Regions from separate parts of the Pseudogulbenkiania sp. MAI-1 genome, predicted to be linked through region 4. Evidence: predicted binding sites of a transcription regulator. Region 4 holds the regulator's gene; each other region holds the start of a gene.

Region 1 (4,205 bases), 3.1 Mb from region 4:
GCACCTGCGCCACGCCGAAACCCAGGCGCGCCATTTCGCACACCGCCTCGATGTCGTTCAGCGTGTAGATGCCGTTGACTTCCAGCGGGATGCGTTCGCCCTCGCGCTCGAACTCCCACTTGCACAGCCGGCCCGAGGTCGGGAACTGGTAGTTGATGCAGTTGTGGCCGGCCAGGTCGTCCGGCTTTTGCGGACGGCCGTGCTTGGCCCAGTAGTCGGGGGTCGCCACCGTATACAAGGGCAGCTGCGCCAGGTGGCGCGCCGACAGCCGCGAATCGGGCATCATGCCGACGCGCACGCCGACGTCGTAACCGTCCTCGATCAGGTCGCTGAAGTGGTCGTCGAGGCCGAAGAACACCCGGATCTTGGGATGGCGCTGGCAGAACTCGCCCATCAGCGGCAGGATGAAGTGCCGGCCGAAGGAGTTGGGCAGGCTGATGCGCAGGTGCCCCGCCGGCTCGTCGCGGCTCGCCTTGAGCTGGTTGATCGCCGCATCCAGGTTGTTGACCGGCCCGCGGCATTGCGCGTAGAAGCGCCGGCCGTCCTCGGTCAGCGTCAGCTGGCGCGTGGTGCGGTTGAACAGGCGGACTTCCAGCTCCTGTTCCAGCCGGGCGATGCTCTGGCTGATGGCGGCGGGAGAAACGCCAAGCTTGCGCGCGGCGTCGGAAAAACTGCCGTTTTCGGCGGTGGTCATAAAGACCATCAGTGCCTTCAAGGTATCCATGCGCTGCGGATTCCATGGTGTCGCCGGCCCCCGCTAGCCCCGAGCGGGATCGTCCGGCATGGGTGTCAGGGGCTGACAAAATTAATATTAGTTGTCTTTAAAAAGGTTACACCATTCTTTGAAAACAATGAAGATTGAAATGAATTGTGCCAACTCAAGACCCGAAGGCCGCGGCTGCGCTAAGCTTTCGCCATGAGATTCTTCCGCCCCTTCCTGCTGGTGCTGCTGACCGTCTGGCTGGCGCTGCCGCTGGTTGCACCAGCGCAAAGCGCCACGCCGCCGAGCTGCCACGGCCCCAACGCGCCGCGCTATCTGTCGGCCGATGACGCCGGCTGTGCGCCCCGGGCGATGCCGGCCGGCATGGCAGCTTGCTGTCATTTTTATGCAACAACTTCTCATGCCAATGTCGGAGACCCGCCGCTGGCACCGCTGGCGGCGGTACAAGTGGGGCATGAGCCGGACGGACAGCCACAGTACATCCCGCCGGTGGCGACCCGCCCTCCTCCCGCCTGAACCTGGTTTCTTGAACATGCCAAGGCCGACAACCGGCCAGCCCTCTTAACTGTCATTTGCCAGGATCGACCATGAAAAACCTGAAACGACTCGCCACGATCGGCGCCCTGCTTCTCTCCGGCCACGCCCTGGCTGCCCAGGGCACGCTGTACAAGGACCCCAACTGCGGCTGCTGCACCGCCTGGGCCGACCACCTCAAAGCCAAGGGCATCACGCTGCAGACAGAGCCGAGCCGCGAACTCGCCAGCGTGCGTTCGCGCCTGGGCGTGCCGTCCGACCTGGGCGCCTGCCATACCGCCCGCATCGACGGCTACACCTTCGAGGGCCACGTGCCGGCCGACCTGGTGCAGAAGGTGCTGCGCGACAAGCCGAAGAACCTCGCCGGCCTCGCCGTACCGGGCATGCCGCCGGGCAGCCCGGGCATGGAAGGCATGGGCAAGGTGGCCTACAAGGTGTACGCCTTCGACAAGGCGGGGAAGCGCTTCGTCTACGCCGAGCGCTGAGGCCCGTTCGCGCCCGGCTGTAGGATGGGTGAAGGCACTCAATGCCGGAACCCATCGATTTGCCTAGGCGGTGATGGGTTGCGCTTCGCTCCACCCATCCTACGACGCAGGCTCCACCTCAAAAAGGCACAGCATGCTGTGCTTTTTCACATTCAAAACACAACATGCTGCGTTTTGACGCTTGATCCAGGTCAAGGGTTCGGAGCTTCGTCCACCCGAGCGTCATCCCACCAGTTATAGTGCATCTCAACATAACAAACACCATATGTTGAGCCATGACTGAAGCAACCCGCCTGTCCGCCCATCCCCTCGCCCCGGTCGACGCCGTCGCCGCCATCGACGAATACCTGAGCCGCGCCGACTGGCGCGTGCAAGCCAACGCCAACCAGGGCTATTCGCTGGGCGGGCTGATCCTGAACGTGGCCGGCAAGGTGACCGCCAACTACTGGCTCGCCAAGGTATTCAGCGCCGAGGCCGCCACGGCGCACCGCGAGGGGGATTTCCACATCCACGATCTGGACATGCTGTCCGGCTACTGCGCCGGCTGGTCGCTGCGCACCTTGCTGCAGACCGGCTTCAACGGCGTGCCGGGCAAGGTGGAATCGCAGCCACCGCGCCACCTGTCGTCGGCCTGCGGCCAGATCGTCAACTTTCTGGGCACCTTGCAGAACGAGTGGGCCGGGGCGCAGGCGTTCAGCTCCTTCGACACCTACCTCGCTCCGTTCGTGAAAAAAGACGATCTCTCCTACGAGCAGGTCAAGCAGTGCATCCAGGAGCTGATCTACAACCTCAACGTGCCGAGCCGCTGGGGCACGCAGACACCGTTCACCAACCTAACCTTCGACTGGGTATGCCCGGAGGACCTGGCCGCGCAGATCCCGGTGATCGGCGGCGAGGAAATGCCGTTCACTTACGGAGACTGCGCACGCGAGATGGCGCTGATCAACCGCGCCTACATCGAGGTGATGCTGGAGGGCGACGCCAAGGGCCGGGTGTTCACCTTCCCGATCCCGACCTACAACATCACCAAGGATTTCGACTGGTACGGCGAGAACACCGATCTGCTGTTCGCGATGACCGCCAAGTACGGCCTGCCCTACTTCCAGAACTTCGTGAACTCTGACCTCGAGCCGCACATGGTGCGCAGCATGTGCTGCCGCCTACAGCTCGACCTGCGTGAGCTGCTGAAACGCGGCAACGGCCTGTTCGGCAGCGCCGAGCAGACCGGCTCGGTGGGCGTGGTGACGCTCAACTGCGCTCGCCTGGGCTACCGCTTCAAGAATGACCTGCCCGGCCTGTTGGCAGAAACCGACCGCCTGATGGAACTGGCACGCGACACCCTGGAGGCGAAGCGCCGCGTGGTGCAGGAACTGATCGACGCCGGGCTCTATCCCTACACCAAGCGCTTCCTGGGCTCGCTGCGCAACCACTTCAGCACCATCGGTGTGAACGGCATCAACGAGATGATCCGCAACTTCACCGCCGACCGCGAGGACATCACCAGCGTCTGGGGGCACGACTTCGCCAGCCGCTACCTCGATCACATCCGCGAGCAGATGCTGGCCTTCCAGGAGCAGACCGGCCACCTCTACAACCTGGAGGCGACGCCGGCCGAGGGCACCACCTACCGCTTCGCCAAGGAGGACAGGAAGCGCTTTGCCGACATCCTGCAGGCCGGCACGGCCGAGCAGCCCTACTACACCAATTCGAGCCAGCTGCCGGTGGGCTTCACCGACGACCCGTTCGAGGCGCTGACGCGGCAGGAGGCGTTGCAGCGCAAGTACACCGGCGGCACCGTGCTGCACCTCTACATGACCGAGGCGGTGTCGAGCCCGGAGGCCTGCCGCCAGTTGGTGAAGCGCGCGCTGGCGGGGTTCCGCCTGCCCTACATCACCATCACGCCGACCTTCTCGATCTGCCCGACGCACGGCTACCTGTCCGGCCACCACGAGTTCTGCCCGCGCTGCGACGCGGAATTGTTGGCCGAGAAACGGCGCAGGCAGGGCTAAGACTGGGCGATGGGTTGCGCTTCGCTCCAGCCATCCTACTTATCTACCGACTCAGGCTCCGGGGGTTCTCGCCCCCGATCTTTTCACCCAGAAGAAAGGCAACACCATGAGCAATCTGTCCGAACAACGCCACCTCGACATCGTACTGGACGACAGCGAGCGCACCCGCTGCGAGGTGTGGACCCGCGTGATGGGCTACCACCGTCCGGTGGCCGCGTTCAACATCGGCAAGCAGGGCGAGTTCAACGAGCGCCTGCACTTCGATGAGCGCCAAGCCGGTTGAGGCGGCGCGCATCGGCGGGCTGGAGCCGTTCTCGGCCTGTGACTGGCCGGGCAAGCTGGTCGCCGTAGTGTTTCTCGCCGGCTGCCCGTGGCGCTGCGGCTACTGCCACAACCCGCAGCTGTGGCGGCGCAGTGACGGCCAGGCCGACTGGCCGGCGCTGCGCGACTGGCTGG
Region 2 (4,205 bases), 3.1 Mb from region 4:
TCAGCACCGCCACGTCGGCCGGGGTCAGCGTCGGGTCGGCGACGAAGCGCGCCAAGAGGCGGTCCTTCAGCACTTCCAGTTCGCGCATGGGGCTGTGGACGGCATTGAGTTCGATCGAGCGGTCGCCGGGCGCCGGCGGTTCGGGCGCCGCGCCGGGCGGGGTCAGCGTCAGGATGTCGCGCTGCAGCCGCGTGAGCAGCGTGTCGCCATCCGGTTCGAGAAACAGCGGGTGGCCCTCGGGAATCTCCTCGGCGATCTGGTCGAAGAAGTCCCGTCCCTGCTTGCCGAGCGAGGCCAAGAGCGGGTGGTCGTCGTGCGCCTCCATGCCCTGCTGGAACAGCTTGAGCTGGCCGCGCGCGTCGACGATGTCGCCCCAGTAGGCCTCGCAGGGGTTGAGCAGGAACACGCAGACATCGGTCAGCGCCGCGAGCCGCTTGATCATCGCCAAATACATCGGCGCCAGGCTGGCGATGCCGAACAGGCTGACGCGCTCCGGCAGGTGTTCCGGGCGCAGGCCACCGAGGAAGTCGTCGAGCAGGCGCACGCGGTGGCGGCCGGGGTCGGCCTCGGCCAGCTGCCGCCACAGCGCCGCCTGCCACGCCTCATCCTCGCCCAGGTCCAATAGCTCGCCGCGCTCCCAGGCGCGGATCCAGTCGGGGCGGAACACCAGGTATTGGTCGAAGATGTCGGCGATCTTGCCGGCGAGCTCGAAGCCAGCCGCCTCGCCGCCCTCCAGGTAGCGCTCGAGCGGCGTGAACGGCGCGCCGTGCAAGGTCGGCAGCAGTTCCAGCAGCCGCCATTGCAGCACCTCGGGCGCGAACGACGACTTTCTCGGCAGCCCCGGCAGCACCGCCTGCATCAGGCGCCAGGCGAAGGCCGCCGGCAGCACGAAGTCGAGGTTGGCGGCGATGCCGGCGCGCCGCGCCAGTTCCAGCGTCAGCCAGCGCCCCATGCCGCGGCTCTGCACCAGCACCGTTTCCGGCTGGAACGGGTCGGACAGGGGCGCGGCACGGCTCATGCCGGTGAACAGTTCCCCCAGCGCTTCGAGGCGGTTGGACTGGTAGAGGTGCAGCATGGCGATGACGGATGCTTGGAAAAGAAGGCATTCAGTGTACCATCCGGGAACCGCTGCTCCGTCACTGCGTCACATCGCAGTCTTCGCCTTCGGGAACCATCATGCCGACGTACACCATCATCAAACACGCCCACATGGGCTGCGCCTACCTGTCCATCCTGCTGTTCACCGCGCGCGGCGCGCTGATGCTGGCGGATTCGCCGCTGCTGCAAGCCAGGCCGCTGCGCATCCTGCCGCACGTGATCGACACCCTGCTCTTGACGCTGGGCATCACGCTGGCCGTGCTCGCCCACTTCCTGCCCACCCAGCAGGACTGGCTGATGGCCAAGATCGTGCTGCTGTTGGTCTACATCGGGCTCGGCACCGTGGCGCTCAAGCGCGGGCGGACCAAGACCATCCGTACCACGGCCTTCGCCGCCGCGCTCGCCACCGTGTTGTGGATCGTGCTGATCGCCAAGACCAAGATGATCTGGCCGCTGTAATCCCCCGCTTCGGCCGATCCGAGCAGAAAGCTTGGCCGAAGCTTGACCCAGAGCAATGGCGGCCCCGCTCCACTCTGCTACTGTCCCCCGGTTTACGTTTCCTGGCGCAAACCGATCATGACCCTGCCCGAACTGGTCTGCCCCGCCGGCAGCCTGCCCGCCCTCAAGGCGGCGGTCGACAACGGTGCCGATACCGTCTACTTCGGCCTCAAGAACGACACCAACGCCCGCAACTTCGCCGGGCTCAACTTCGACGACAACAGCGCGCGCACCGGCATCGACTACGCCCGCGCGCGTGGCCGCAAGGTGCTGATGGCGATCAACACCTACGCCCAGGGCGGCAACGTGGCGCGCTGGCACCGCGCCGTGGACGAAGCCGCCGACCTCGGCGTCGACGCCGTGATCCTGGCCGACCTCGGCCTGATGGACTACGCCGTGCGCCGCCATCCCGACTTGCGCCTGCACCTGTCGGTGCAGGGCTCGGCCACCAATTACGAGGCGATCAACCTGGCGCGCGAGCTGTTCGGCATCCGCCGCGCGGTACTGCCGCGCGTGCTGACGCTCGATCAGGTGCGCCACGTCATCGAGCACACCGAGGTCGAGATCGAAGTGTTCGGCTTCGGCAGCCTGTGCGTGATGGTGGAAGGGCGCTGCCTGCTATCGTCCTACGCCACCGGCGAATCGCCCAACACCCACGGCGTGTGCTCGCCGGCCAAGTACGTGCGCTGGGAGCACGGCGACACCGCGCTCGACGCCCGTCTCAACGGCGTGCTGATCGACCAGTACGGCAAGGACGAGCCGGCCGGCTACCCGACGCTGTGCAAGGGCCGCTTCGACGTGCAGGGCGACACCTATTACGCGCTGGAAGAGCCGACCAGCCTCAACGTGCTGGCCATGCTGCCGCAGATCATCGACATCGGCGTGGCCGCGATCAAGGTCGAAGGCCGCCAGCGCAGCCCGGCCTACGTCGCCCAAGTGACGCGCACGCTGCGCGCCGCGCTCGACGCCGCCGGACGCGAGGGGCAGCGCTTCGGCGTGCGCCCGGCCTGGCAGCAGGAACTGGCCAAGATGTCCGAGGGCCAGCAGCAGACGCTGGGCGCCTACAACCGCCCGTGGAAATGAGGGAGCCGACCACCATGACCCCACTCAATCTCAAACTCACTCTCGGTCCCGTGCTGTTCTTCTGGTCGCGCGACGAGATCTTCACCTTCTATAGCGAAGCCGCCAGCTGGCCGGTTGATAGCATCTACCTGGGCGAAGTGGTGTGCTCGCGCCGCCAGCAGCTGCGCACCCAGGACTGGATCGGGCTCGCCCACGACCTGGCCGAGGCCGGCAAGGAAGCGGTGCTGTCGAGCCAGGCGCTCTTGGAGAGCGAATCCGACCTCAAGCGCCTGCGCAAGCTGATCGACAACGGCGTCGTGCGCATCGAGGCCAACGACCTCGGTGCGGCGCGGCTGGCGCGCGAACGCGGCGTGCCCTTCGTCGCCGGGCCGCACCTCAACGTCTACAACGGCGAGACGCTGGCGCTGATGCAGCGCCTCGGTGCCTATCGCTGGCTGCCGCCGGTGGAGATGGACCGCGCCACGCTGGCCGAAGTGCTGGAACACGCGCCGGCGATCGAAACCGAGGTGTTCGCCTGGGGCAAGCTGCCGCTGGCGTTCTCGGCGCGCTGCTTCACCGCGCGCCATTACAACCTGAGCAAGGACGACTGCCAGTTCCGCTGCCTGGACCACCCCGACGGCCTGACGCTGGCCACGCGCGAGGGACAGGACTTCCTCACCATCAACGGCATCCAGACCATGTCGGCCGGCTGCCAGTCGCTGCTGGCACACCTGCCGGCCATGGCCGCGGCCGGCGTGAACGCGGTCCGCATCAGCCCGCAGTCCGTCCATACCGCCGACGTGGTGCAGGCCTTCCGCGCCGTGATCGACGGCCAAGCCAGCGCCCGGCCGGCCCCGGCCGGCCTCGCCAACGACGGCACGCTGGTCGATGGCTACTGGCTGGGCCAGCCCGGCATCGTCAACTCGCAAGGAGCAGAACATGCGCGTGCCTGACCTGACCATCCCCACCCGCCTCGCCCGACTCTTGAGCAAGCTGCCGGCCACCCCGCCGGCCTGGCTGTTGGTGACCAGCCTCAACCAGCTGGTCAAGCGCGGCGTGCTGCCGGCCGACATGGAGCTGCTCTCCGGGCGCCGCTTCGAGGTGCGCCTCGTCGACGCCGGCGTCAGCCTGCGTTTTGCCGCCGACGCCCGCCGCTTCACGCTGGACCGCCAGCCCGGCGAGCCCGACCTGCGCCTGTCGGCCAGCGTCGCCGACTTCGCGCGCATGATGCTGCGCGAGGAAGACCCGGACACGCTGTTCTTCAACCGCAAGCTGGTGATTGAAGGCGACACCGAGCTGGGCCTGATCGTCAAGAACCTGCTCGACAGCGTCGACTGGCACGACACCCCGCTCGCCCGCTTCATGGCCGGCTGAGCCGCCCTCCCCGGCCCGGAAGACACCGTCCTGCGGCGGCGTCTTCCCGGGTGCATCCCCTCCTGAACCGGCCCGCTCGCCGGCCGGACAAAAACTATCACTGGTTAAAACGCATCGCCTTGCTATGCTCAAAGCATTCCCCGGTTCGTGAGGGGAGCCGCCACCGTGGGCGC
Region 3 (4,205 bases), 770 kb from region 4:
GGGCGTGAGGCGGTAGAGCGGGGTTACACGGTGCTGTTCAGTTCTGCTGCGTCTCTGATGGCTGACTGACGAAGGCGCATGCCGATGGGCGCTTGGAGGAGAAGCTGTTGCAGCTATCGAAACCCAAGCTGCTGATCGTCGATGAATTGGGCTACCTGCCGCTGGAGCCGGCGGCAGCGCACCTGTTCTTCCAGCTGGTCTCGCGGCGCTATGAGCGGGCAAGCCTACTGATCACCAGCAACCGCCCGGTGGGGGAATGGGGCCAAGTGTTTGGTGACGCAGTGGCGGCAACGGCCATCCTGGATCGGCTGCTGCATCACAGCCAGGTGGTCACGATCCGGGGAGATAGTTACCGGCTACGCGACAAACGACGGAGCGGCCTGCTGCAGAAGGCGACGGCCGAACCGATTACATCAACTAGTTGATTAACCCTGGGGGTCAATTCCAGATGTCGCCAGGGGGTCAAATCCTCGTGTCGCTTGACAGAGGACGCACCAATGGTGTGTAACGGACATGAAAAATGCCGCGCGTGGCGGCTGTCCGCCTGTGCATTCGAGACGCCAATCTCGGTTGCAGGATTGACTGCAACAGCAGAATTGTTGCCGACGCTCGCTGTGGCGTCAACCTTATGGCTTTTTGCCGGGTGAGTGGGCAGTTTGGGAGAGGGAAGTGGCCAGAAGGGGACATTCCACGTCTCCCAACACTGGCGGTAGGGGATGTCTCGCGTTTAGGATTGGTGAATATTTGCTGTGGTGATGCCCGGCCTTGCTCAGCTTGGCAGCCACCGTCGGCGTCAATGCCGCACACGACCTCTTTGGAGATGCCTATCCGCGATGACGGCCTTTGTCACGGTCTTCGAGATCACCCGATGGAGTAACGGCCTCCTGGCGGATGAGTTGTTTCGGTTTCTGGTCGGTGCCGTTGCGCTGATCGGGGCCATCGCGACGTTGCTGTTCAAGTGGCGCAGGTCGGGTGCCTTCCCATGGCGCCATCTGATTCCGTCCTTGTTCACCATGGTGTGGGCAGTTATCTGGCTGGCGATGCATGATTTCCCACGGGTGCTCCAGCGCATTGACGATCTGGTCGAGGCGTACGAAACAGGGCGCTACGAGGTTTCTGAGGGGCCGGTTACCGTCTTGCATGAGCAACCCGCGCATGGCCATTCGAGCGGGGATCGGATTGTCGTTGGCGGCAAGACGTTCGAGGTGAACTACTTTTACGCGACGCCCGCCTACCAGCAGACTATTGCGCATGGCGGCGTGCTGCATGCCGGTACCTACGCACGCCTCAGCCATGTCAATGGAGAAATCGTCCGCGTCGAGATACGCGAGCGTTGAGGTTTACCCGCGTCCACTCAACCCGCCGCCACAGCCACCAGCGGACGCCGCCCGCGCCGATTGAGCCACAGCGAGGCGAGGATCACCCCGCCGCCCAGCGCCAGGCGCGGCAGGTCGGCGTCACGGTTCCAGATCAGCACGTTGACCAGCAGCCCGGCCGGCACGTGCAGTTCGTTCAGGATGGCCAGCGTGCCGGCGCTGACTTCCACGCTGCCTTTCACCCACCAGTACATGCCCAGCGCCGTGGCGAACAGGCCCATCCACGCCAGCACGCCCCATTGCAGCGCCGTGTGCGGCAGGCGGCTGGCGTCGCCGAACAGCAGGAAGGAGGGCAGTGCCAGCACCAGAGCGCCGAGGAAGAAATGGCCGAAGTAGCGGTGGAGCGGCTGCGGTACGGGGTGCTGTTGCAGCAGACGGCGGCACAGTACCTGGCCGGCGGCGAAGGTGAGGTTGGCGAGCTGCAGCAGCAGGAAGCCCACCAGGTACTCACCCTGCAGAGGCTGGAAGCGGATGATGACGCCGCCGCCCACGGCCACCGCGGCGGCGAGCAGCGCCCACCGGTTGAAGCGGCGAGCCAGGGCGTCGTCCAGCAGGGTGACGTAGATCGGCGTCAGCACGGTGAACAGCAGCACTTCCGGCACCGTCAGCACGCTGAAGCTGCGGTACAGGCACAGGTAGGTGATGCCGAACTGCAGCGCGCCGGCGAGCCAGAAGCCGCCGACGAGGCGGCCGGGCAGGCCGCGCCACAGGGTGAAGGGGGCGAACACGGCGGCGGCGATCAGCACGCGCAGCAGCACGGCGAAATCGCTGTCGACCTGTCCGGCCAGGTATTGGCCGATAAGGCTGAAGGAAAAGGCCCACAGGAGTGTGACGACAATCAGGTAGCGCATCGGTCGGGGTAATGGAACGGTGACGGGGTAGGGATGATAGGCCGCTGGCGGGCCGAGGGGAATAGTCCGTCGAGCAGCGCCCGCCATGGTGGGGTGGTGAAAAACCGATGCGGATCAAGCGGGCGGCACGAGGTGGCGGCTGCCCTGGCGGCGGTTGACCATGGTCAATGCGGAAGAGGGCGCAATGCCGTGAAATGACGCCAATGTCATTGACGGAGCCGCCACCCATGCTGCGCCTCACCCCCTACCTGCAGTCCGTCGCCCATCCCGCCCCGGTGGCGCCACCACGCCCGCCCAGCGGCCCGGTGGTGATCTGGAACCTGATCCGCCGCTGCAACCTGACCTGCAAGCATTGCTATTCGGTATCGGCCAATACCGCCTTTCCGGGTGAGCTGTCCACCGCCGAGGTGTTCACGGTGATGGAGGATCTGCGTGCTTTCGGCGTGCCGGTGCTGATCCTGTCCGGTGGCGAGCCGCTGATGCGGCCCGATATCTACGACATCGGCAAGCGCGCCAAGCAGTTGGGTTTCTACGTCGGGCTGTCGAGCAACGGCACGCTGATCGATAGCGGCAATGTCGGGCGCATCGCTGCCGTGGGTTTCGACTACGTCGGCATCAGTCTCGACGGCATCCGCGCCACGCATGACCGTTTCCGCCGCCTGGACGGCGCCTACGAGCTCTCGCTGGCCGCACTGCGCTTGTGTCGCGACGCCGGCATGAAGGTCGGCGTGCGCTACACCATGACCGAGGACAACGCCGACGATTTGCCGGCGCTGCTGCAGTTGGTCGACGACGAGGGCATCGACAAGTTCTATTTCTCTCATCTCAATTACGCCGGGCGCGGCAACAAGCACCGCGCCGACGACGCGCGCCACGCCCGCACGCGCTGGGCCATGGACCTGCTGATCGAGACCTGTTGGCGCCACATCCAGGCTGGCCGGCCCAAGGACTTCGTCACCGGCAACAACGATGCCGACGGCGTCTACCTGCTGCACTGGGTCGAGCGTCATCACCCGGAAGCGGCGGCGGATCTGCGCCGGCGCCTGGAGCAGTGGGGTGGCAACGCTTCCGGCGTCAACGTCGCCAATATCGACAATCTCGGCAACGTCCACCCCGACACCATGTGGTGGAAGATCGGGCTCGGTAACGTCAAGGAGCGGCCGTTCTCGGCGATCTGGCCGGATACCTCGCACCCGCTGATGGCCGGCCTCAAGCAGCGCCCGCGTCCGGTCACCGGGCGTTGCGGTGCCTGCCGCTACCTTGCCATCTGCAACGGCAACACCCGGGTGCGCGCCTGGGAGCTGACCGGCGATTTCTGGGCCGCCGACCCGGCCTGCTACCTGAGCGACGCCGAGATCGGCGTGGCCGAGGGTGCGCATCCGCTGGCGGAGCTGACGCCGTACCCGCGCCGCCGTAACAAGGAGGCTCAGGCATGAAGGCGCTGTCCCTTGCTGCGCTGCTGGCGACGTTGGGTCTCTCCGGCCTTGCCGCCGCGAATCCCGCCGCGCTCTACCAGCAGCAGTGCCAGAGCTGCCACGGCGACAACCGCATGGGCGCAATGGCGCCGGCGCTGCTGCCGCAGAGCCTGGAGCGGCTCAAGCCGGCGGAAATCCTCGACACTATCCGCCACGGCCGCGCCGCGACGCAGATGCCGGCCTTCGCCGGGCGTCTGGCCGATGCCGATATCCAGGCGCTGGCGCAATACCTGAAGACGCCGCCGGAGCAGCAGGCGCGCTGGAGCGAGGCCGACATGGCCGCCTCGCGCGTGGTCTACGCCGATCCGGCCAGCCTGCCGGCCAAGCCACGCTACCGCGCCGACCCGCGCAACCTGTTCGTGGTGGTGGAGGCGGGCGATCACCATGTCTCGGTGCTGGATGGCGACAAGCTGGTGCCGATCGCCCGCTTCGCCAGCCGCTTCGCGCTGCACGGTGGGCCGAAGTTCTCACCGGACGGCCGCTTCGTCTACTTCGCCAGCCGC
Region 4 (4,205 bases):
AGACCACGCCCGAGCTGGTGGCGCGCGCACGCGACGGCGAGCAGGTGGCGCTGGTGTTCGGCAACGAGACCTTCGGCCTGTCGATCGACGAAGTCGAGCTGTGCAACCGGCTGGTGACTATCCCCGGCAACCCCGAGTACTTCTCGCTCAACCTGGCGATGGCGGTACAGGTGATGACCTACGAACTGTTCAGCCACACCGGCGTCGGCGTCGACTACCTGCGCGCTGACGCTGAGAGCGCCACGCGCGACGAGGTGGAAGGCTTCTGCGGCCACCTCGACCAGACCCTGGCCGACATCGGCTACTACGAGCGGCGCAACGGCGAGCGCCTGATGCGCCGCCTGCGCACGCTGTTCAACCGCGCCAACCTGCTGCGCGAAGAAGTCGACATCCTGCGCGGCTTCCTCAAGCAGGTGCAGCGCGTGGCCCATCGCGATGACGGCCGGCGCGAGCAGTAGCACCTTCTACCTGCCCTACGCGCACCCGGCGGTGCGCGATCTGGCTTTTCTATTGACGGCGCCGGCGCCCTGGCTCACCGGTGCCGACATCCTGCCCGAGCGCCTGCTGGGCGATGCCGGCCCGGCGCTGTTGGCCGAACTCGATCACGATCCCCGTTCCCTGGTGGACTGGCTTTCCGCCCGTCCGACCACCCGTCTCGGCCGCTATGCCGAAAACCTGCTGGCGTTCTGGTTCCAGCACGTGCCGCACATCGAGTGCGTGGCGGCCAACCTGCAGGTGCAGAACGGCCAACTGCGCACCATCGGCGAATTCGACTTCCTGCTGCGCATCGACGGCGAACCGTGGCACCTCGAAACCGCCAGCAAGTTCTACCTGATGCTGGGCGAGGGGCGCCATACCCTGGTCGGCCCCAGCCTGCGCGACGCCTGGGCGCTGAAGGCCGCCAAGCTGCAGGACCAGCTCGCCCTGTCGCGCCACGAAGCGGCACAGCCGCTGCTGCCGGACGGTTTCGCCGGCTGCCGTGCCGGTGCGCGCCTGGCGGGCTGGCTGTTCTACCCGCATGCGGTCTTGCTGGAGCCGCCGCTGGCGCCGGACCCGCTGACCGGCTGGGCGCGGCCGCTGCTGGCGCCGTGGCCGCGGCGCTCGCTGGAGTCGCGCTGGGTGTGGCTGCCGCGGCTGCGCTGGCTGGCACCGGCGCGGGTGGAGGAGGCGGAAACGCTGGAGGAAGACACGCTGCGCCGCCATCTGGCGGCGGCGGAAGCGCCGCAACTGGTGGCCGAGGTGCTGCCGCTGGCGAACGGCGGCTGGGAAGAGGTGGCGCGCGGCTTCGTCTGCCCACCCTCCTGGCCGCCGCCGGCGCGGCTGGCCGAACTGCTCGACGCGGTGCACGAACTCGCCCTCGGCAAGCCGGTGAACGGCGCGCTCTGACCGCCCCGGCGGCCTGACGCCGCCGAAATCGGCGATTCAGGGAGGGCTCAGTGGCCCGGAGTGGGATGGGCGTTGGCGCAGCCGGCGACCAGCTGCTTGAGCTGCTCGGGCTGCAGCAGCTGGATGTGCTTGTGGTCCACCGAGAGCCAGCCCTGCTGCTGGAACTTGGACAGCGTGCGGCTGACCGTCTCCAGCTTGAGCCCGAGGAAGCTGCCGATCTCCTCGCGGCTCATGCGCAGGATGAAATCGTTGGCCGCGAAGCCGCGCACCGTCAGACGCTGCGACAGGTTGAGCAGGAAGGCGGCGAGCCGCTCCTCGGCCTTCATATTGCCCAGCAGCATCATCACGTTGTGGTCACGCACGATCTCGCGGCTCATCAGCCGGTAGAAATGGTGCTGCAGCGAGGGAATCTCCAGCGCCAGGTTCTGCATGCGGTTGAACGGCAGTTCGCACACCTCGCTGTCCTCCAGCGCGATGGCGTTGCAGCCGTGCACGTTGGCCGAAATGCCGTCCAGGCCCATCAGTTCGCCCGACATGTGAAAGCCGGTGACCTGTTCGCGTCCGTCCTGGCTGGAGATGCAGGTCTTGAAGAAGCCGGTGCGCACCGCGTACAGCGACTTGAAGCCTTCGCCGTTGCGGAACAGCGCCTCGCCGCGCTTCAGGCGCCGGCTCTGACGGATCACCGCATCCAGTCGCGTCATTTCCTCGCGGTTCAGTCCCAAGGGCAGGCACAGTTCGCGCAGCGTGCAGTTGGAGCAGGAGACCTTGAGCGCTTGCAGGGGAACAACAGTCGAGTCAGTCATGCGGGATTCTGCTTGTGTTAAGTAAGCCTTGATGTTGATCAAAGCGTTGGGCCTTGATATCGGTCAAAGCGTTTGCGGGTGGTTTGTCGCAAATTTACCAGCCCACCACTGGTTTTTCCATCGCGAGACATCATGAACGCCACCCACCACCCGTTTTCACCGACGCGCTGCGAATTCGACCGCGCCCTGATCGCCCGTCTGGACGGCGCCGGCCCGCGCTACACCTCGTACCCGACCGCCGACCGCTTCACCGACGACTTCACCGCCAAGGACTACCGTCACTGGCTGCAGCAGCGCCGCATCGGCGCCAACAGCGGGCCGGTGTCGCTGTACGTGCACCTGCCGTTCTGCAACACCGTCTGCTACTACTGCGGCTGCAACAAGATCATCACCAAGGACAAGAGCCGCGCCGACCGCTACCTCGATTACCTCGAGAAGGAGGTCAACCTGGTGGCCGACGTGCTGGGCCAGCGCGAGAAAGTCATCCAGCTGCACTTCGGCGGCGGCACCCCGACCTTCCTGTCGGACGAACAGCTGGAGCGGCTGATGGGAATACTCCGAACCCGCTTCGAATTCTTGGCGGAGGGAGAATATTCCATAGAGATAGATCCGCGCAAGGTCACGCGCGAAACCGTGCTGCATCTCGCCCGCCTCGGCTTCAACCGCATGAGCGTCGGGGTGCAGGATTTCGAGCCGCGCGTGCAGCAGGCGGTCAACCGCATCCAGAGCGAGGAAGAGACGCGGGTGGTGATCGACGCCGCGCGCGAGGCCGGCTTCCGCTCGGTCAGCGTCGACCTGATCTACGGCCTGCCGCTGCAGACGCAGGCCTCGGTGGCCGAAACGGTCGACAAGGTCATCGCCATGGGGCCGGACCGCATCGCGCTCTACAACTACGCCCACCTGCCGACCGTGTTCATGCCGCAGCGGCGCATCAACGAGGCCGATCTGCCGCTGCCGCCGGTCAAGCTCGACATCCTGCAGCACTCGGTGGAGCAACTGTCCGCCGCCGGCTACGTGTTCATCGGCATGGACCACTTCGCCAAGCCCGAGGACGACCTTACCGTGGCCTTGCGCCAGGGCCGCCTGCAGCGCAACTTCCAGGGCTACTCGACGCACGCCGACTGCGACATGATCGGCTTCGGCGTGTCGTCGATCGGCAAGGTCGGCCCCTGTTACAGCCAGAACGAGAAGGATCTCGAAGGCTACTACGCCGCGCTCGACGAGAACCGCCTGCCGGTGCTGCGCGGCATGGTGCTGGACGGCGACGACATCCTGCGCCGCTCCATCATCCAGGCGCTGATGTGCCGCTTCGCGCTGTCGGTGGAGGCCATCGAGCAGGTGCACGGCATCGTCTTCGCCGACTATTTCGCCGCCGAGATGCCGGCCATCCGCGAGTTCCAGCAGCAGGGCCTGCTGACCTTCGACGGCGACTTCCTGATGGTTGAGCCCAAGGGACGCTTCCTGATCCGCAACATCGCCATGGCCTTCGACCGCCACCTGCGCGAGCGCCAGACGAAGGCGCGCTACTCGCGCACCATCTGAGCGGGGCGCGACTCCGGGGGCGGGCTCTTGCCGCCCCTGTGCCGTGCCTCAGTGGATGCGCCGCAACAGCCGCATCGTGCTTTTCTGTCCCACCGCCTCCCCATGGTCCTCCAGCCAGGCCTGGGCACGCTCGCGTCCGGCGGCGAACAGCTCCTGCACCAGACCGTGATGCGGCGTGAGCTTGCTCAGGCTGTCGAGCTGGCCGGTGGTGGCGTCCGCATCGATATGGTGCAGGCGCAGCCGGCGCAGGTGCCGCTCCAGCCGGCCCAGGCTCAGCAGGCTCTTGTCGGCCTCGCGCTTGGCGATGGCCAGCCCCTGCAGCTCGGTGTGCAGCGACGAGCCGAAGCTGATGTCGTTGAGGCGGCGGTCGACGTGGCCCGCGCTGTCGGGCGTCTCCTCCCAGCGCTGCGGCACCAGCGTCACCAGCACGATGTCGCTGGCTTGGCCCTGGTAGGCGAGCGGGAACAGCGGCGG

What was found. The regulator FNR, encoded in region 4, switches genes on or off when oxygen is low (the NO sensors DNR and NnrR bind a similar motif). The targets are predictions, from matches to a motif close to TTGATNNNNATCAA.
Region 1: the regulator FNR is predicted to act here: its motif matches at 1,922-1,935, upstream of PSEMAI1_RS0117780 (ribonucleoside triphosphate reductase).
Region 2: the regulator FNR is predicted to act here: its motif matches at 1,600-1,613, upstream of PSEMAI1_RS0117740 (peptidase U32 family protein).
Region 3: the regulator FNR is predicted to act here: its motif matches at 2,382-2,395, upstream of nirJ (heme d1 biosynthesis radical SAM protein NirJ).

The regions. Positions count from the first base shown of each region.
Region 1 is NZ_AZUR01000001.1:3,795,473-3,799,677, forward strand. Features, by position in the region: gene PSEMAI1_RS0117770 (LysR family transcriptional regulator) at 1-724, opposite strand, end outside; gene PSEMAI1_RS21905 (hypothetical protein) at 917-1,237, shown strand; gene PSEMAI1_RS0117775 (DUF411 domain-containing protein) at 1,309-1,740, shown strand; gene PSEMAI1_RS0117780 (ribonucleoside triphosphate reductase) at 2,016-3,749, shown strand; gene nrdD (anaerobic ribonucleoside-triphosphate reductase) at 3,856-4,032, shown strand; gene PSEMAI1_RS0117790 (anaerobic ribonucleoside-triphosphate reductase activating protein) at 4,013-4,205, shown strand, end outside.
Region 2 is NZ_AZUR01000001.1:3,783,943-3,788,147, forward strand. Features, by position in the region: gene recC (exodeoxyribonuclease V subunit gamma) at 1-1,075, opposite strand, end outside; gene PSEMAI1_RS0117735 (SirB2 family protein) at 1,177-1,557, shown strand; gene PSEMAI1_RS0117740 (peptidase U32 family protein) at 1,672-2,679, shown strand; gene PSEMAI1_RS0117745 (U32 family peptidase) at 2,694-3,611, shown strand; gene PSEMAI1_RS0117750 (SCP2 domain-containing protein) at 3,598-4,032, shown strand.
Region 3 is NZ_AZUR01000001.1:1,454,868-1,459,072, forward strand. Features, by position in the region: gene PSEMAI1_RS22395 (ATP-binding protein) at 1-69, shown strand, start outside; gene PSEMAI1_RS22400 (ATP-binding protein) at 108-425, shown strand; gene PSEMAI1_RS0106735 (hypothetical protein) at 834-1,337, shown strand; gene PSEMAI1_RS0106740 (DMT family transporter) at 1,355-2,227, opposite strand; gene nirJ (heme d1 biosynthesis radical SAM protein NirJ) at 2,455-3,663, shown strand; gene PSEMAI1_RS0106750 (nitrite reductase) at 3,660-4,205, shown strand, end outside.
Region 4 is NZ_AZUR01000001.1:686,872-691,076, forward strand. Features, by position in the region: gene PSEMAI1_RS0103125 (RNA methyltransferase) at 1-458, shown strand, start outside; gene PSEMAI1_RS0103130 (DUF1853 family protein) at 436-1,386, shown strand; gene fnr (fumarate/nitrate reduction transcriptional regulator Fnr) at 1,434-2,189, opposite strand; gene hemN (oxygen-independent coproporphyrinogen III oxidase) at 2,322-3,731, shown strand; gene PSEMAI1_RS0103145 (patatin-like phospholipase family protein) at 3,780-4,205, opposite strand, start outside.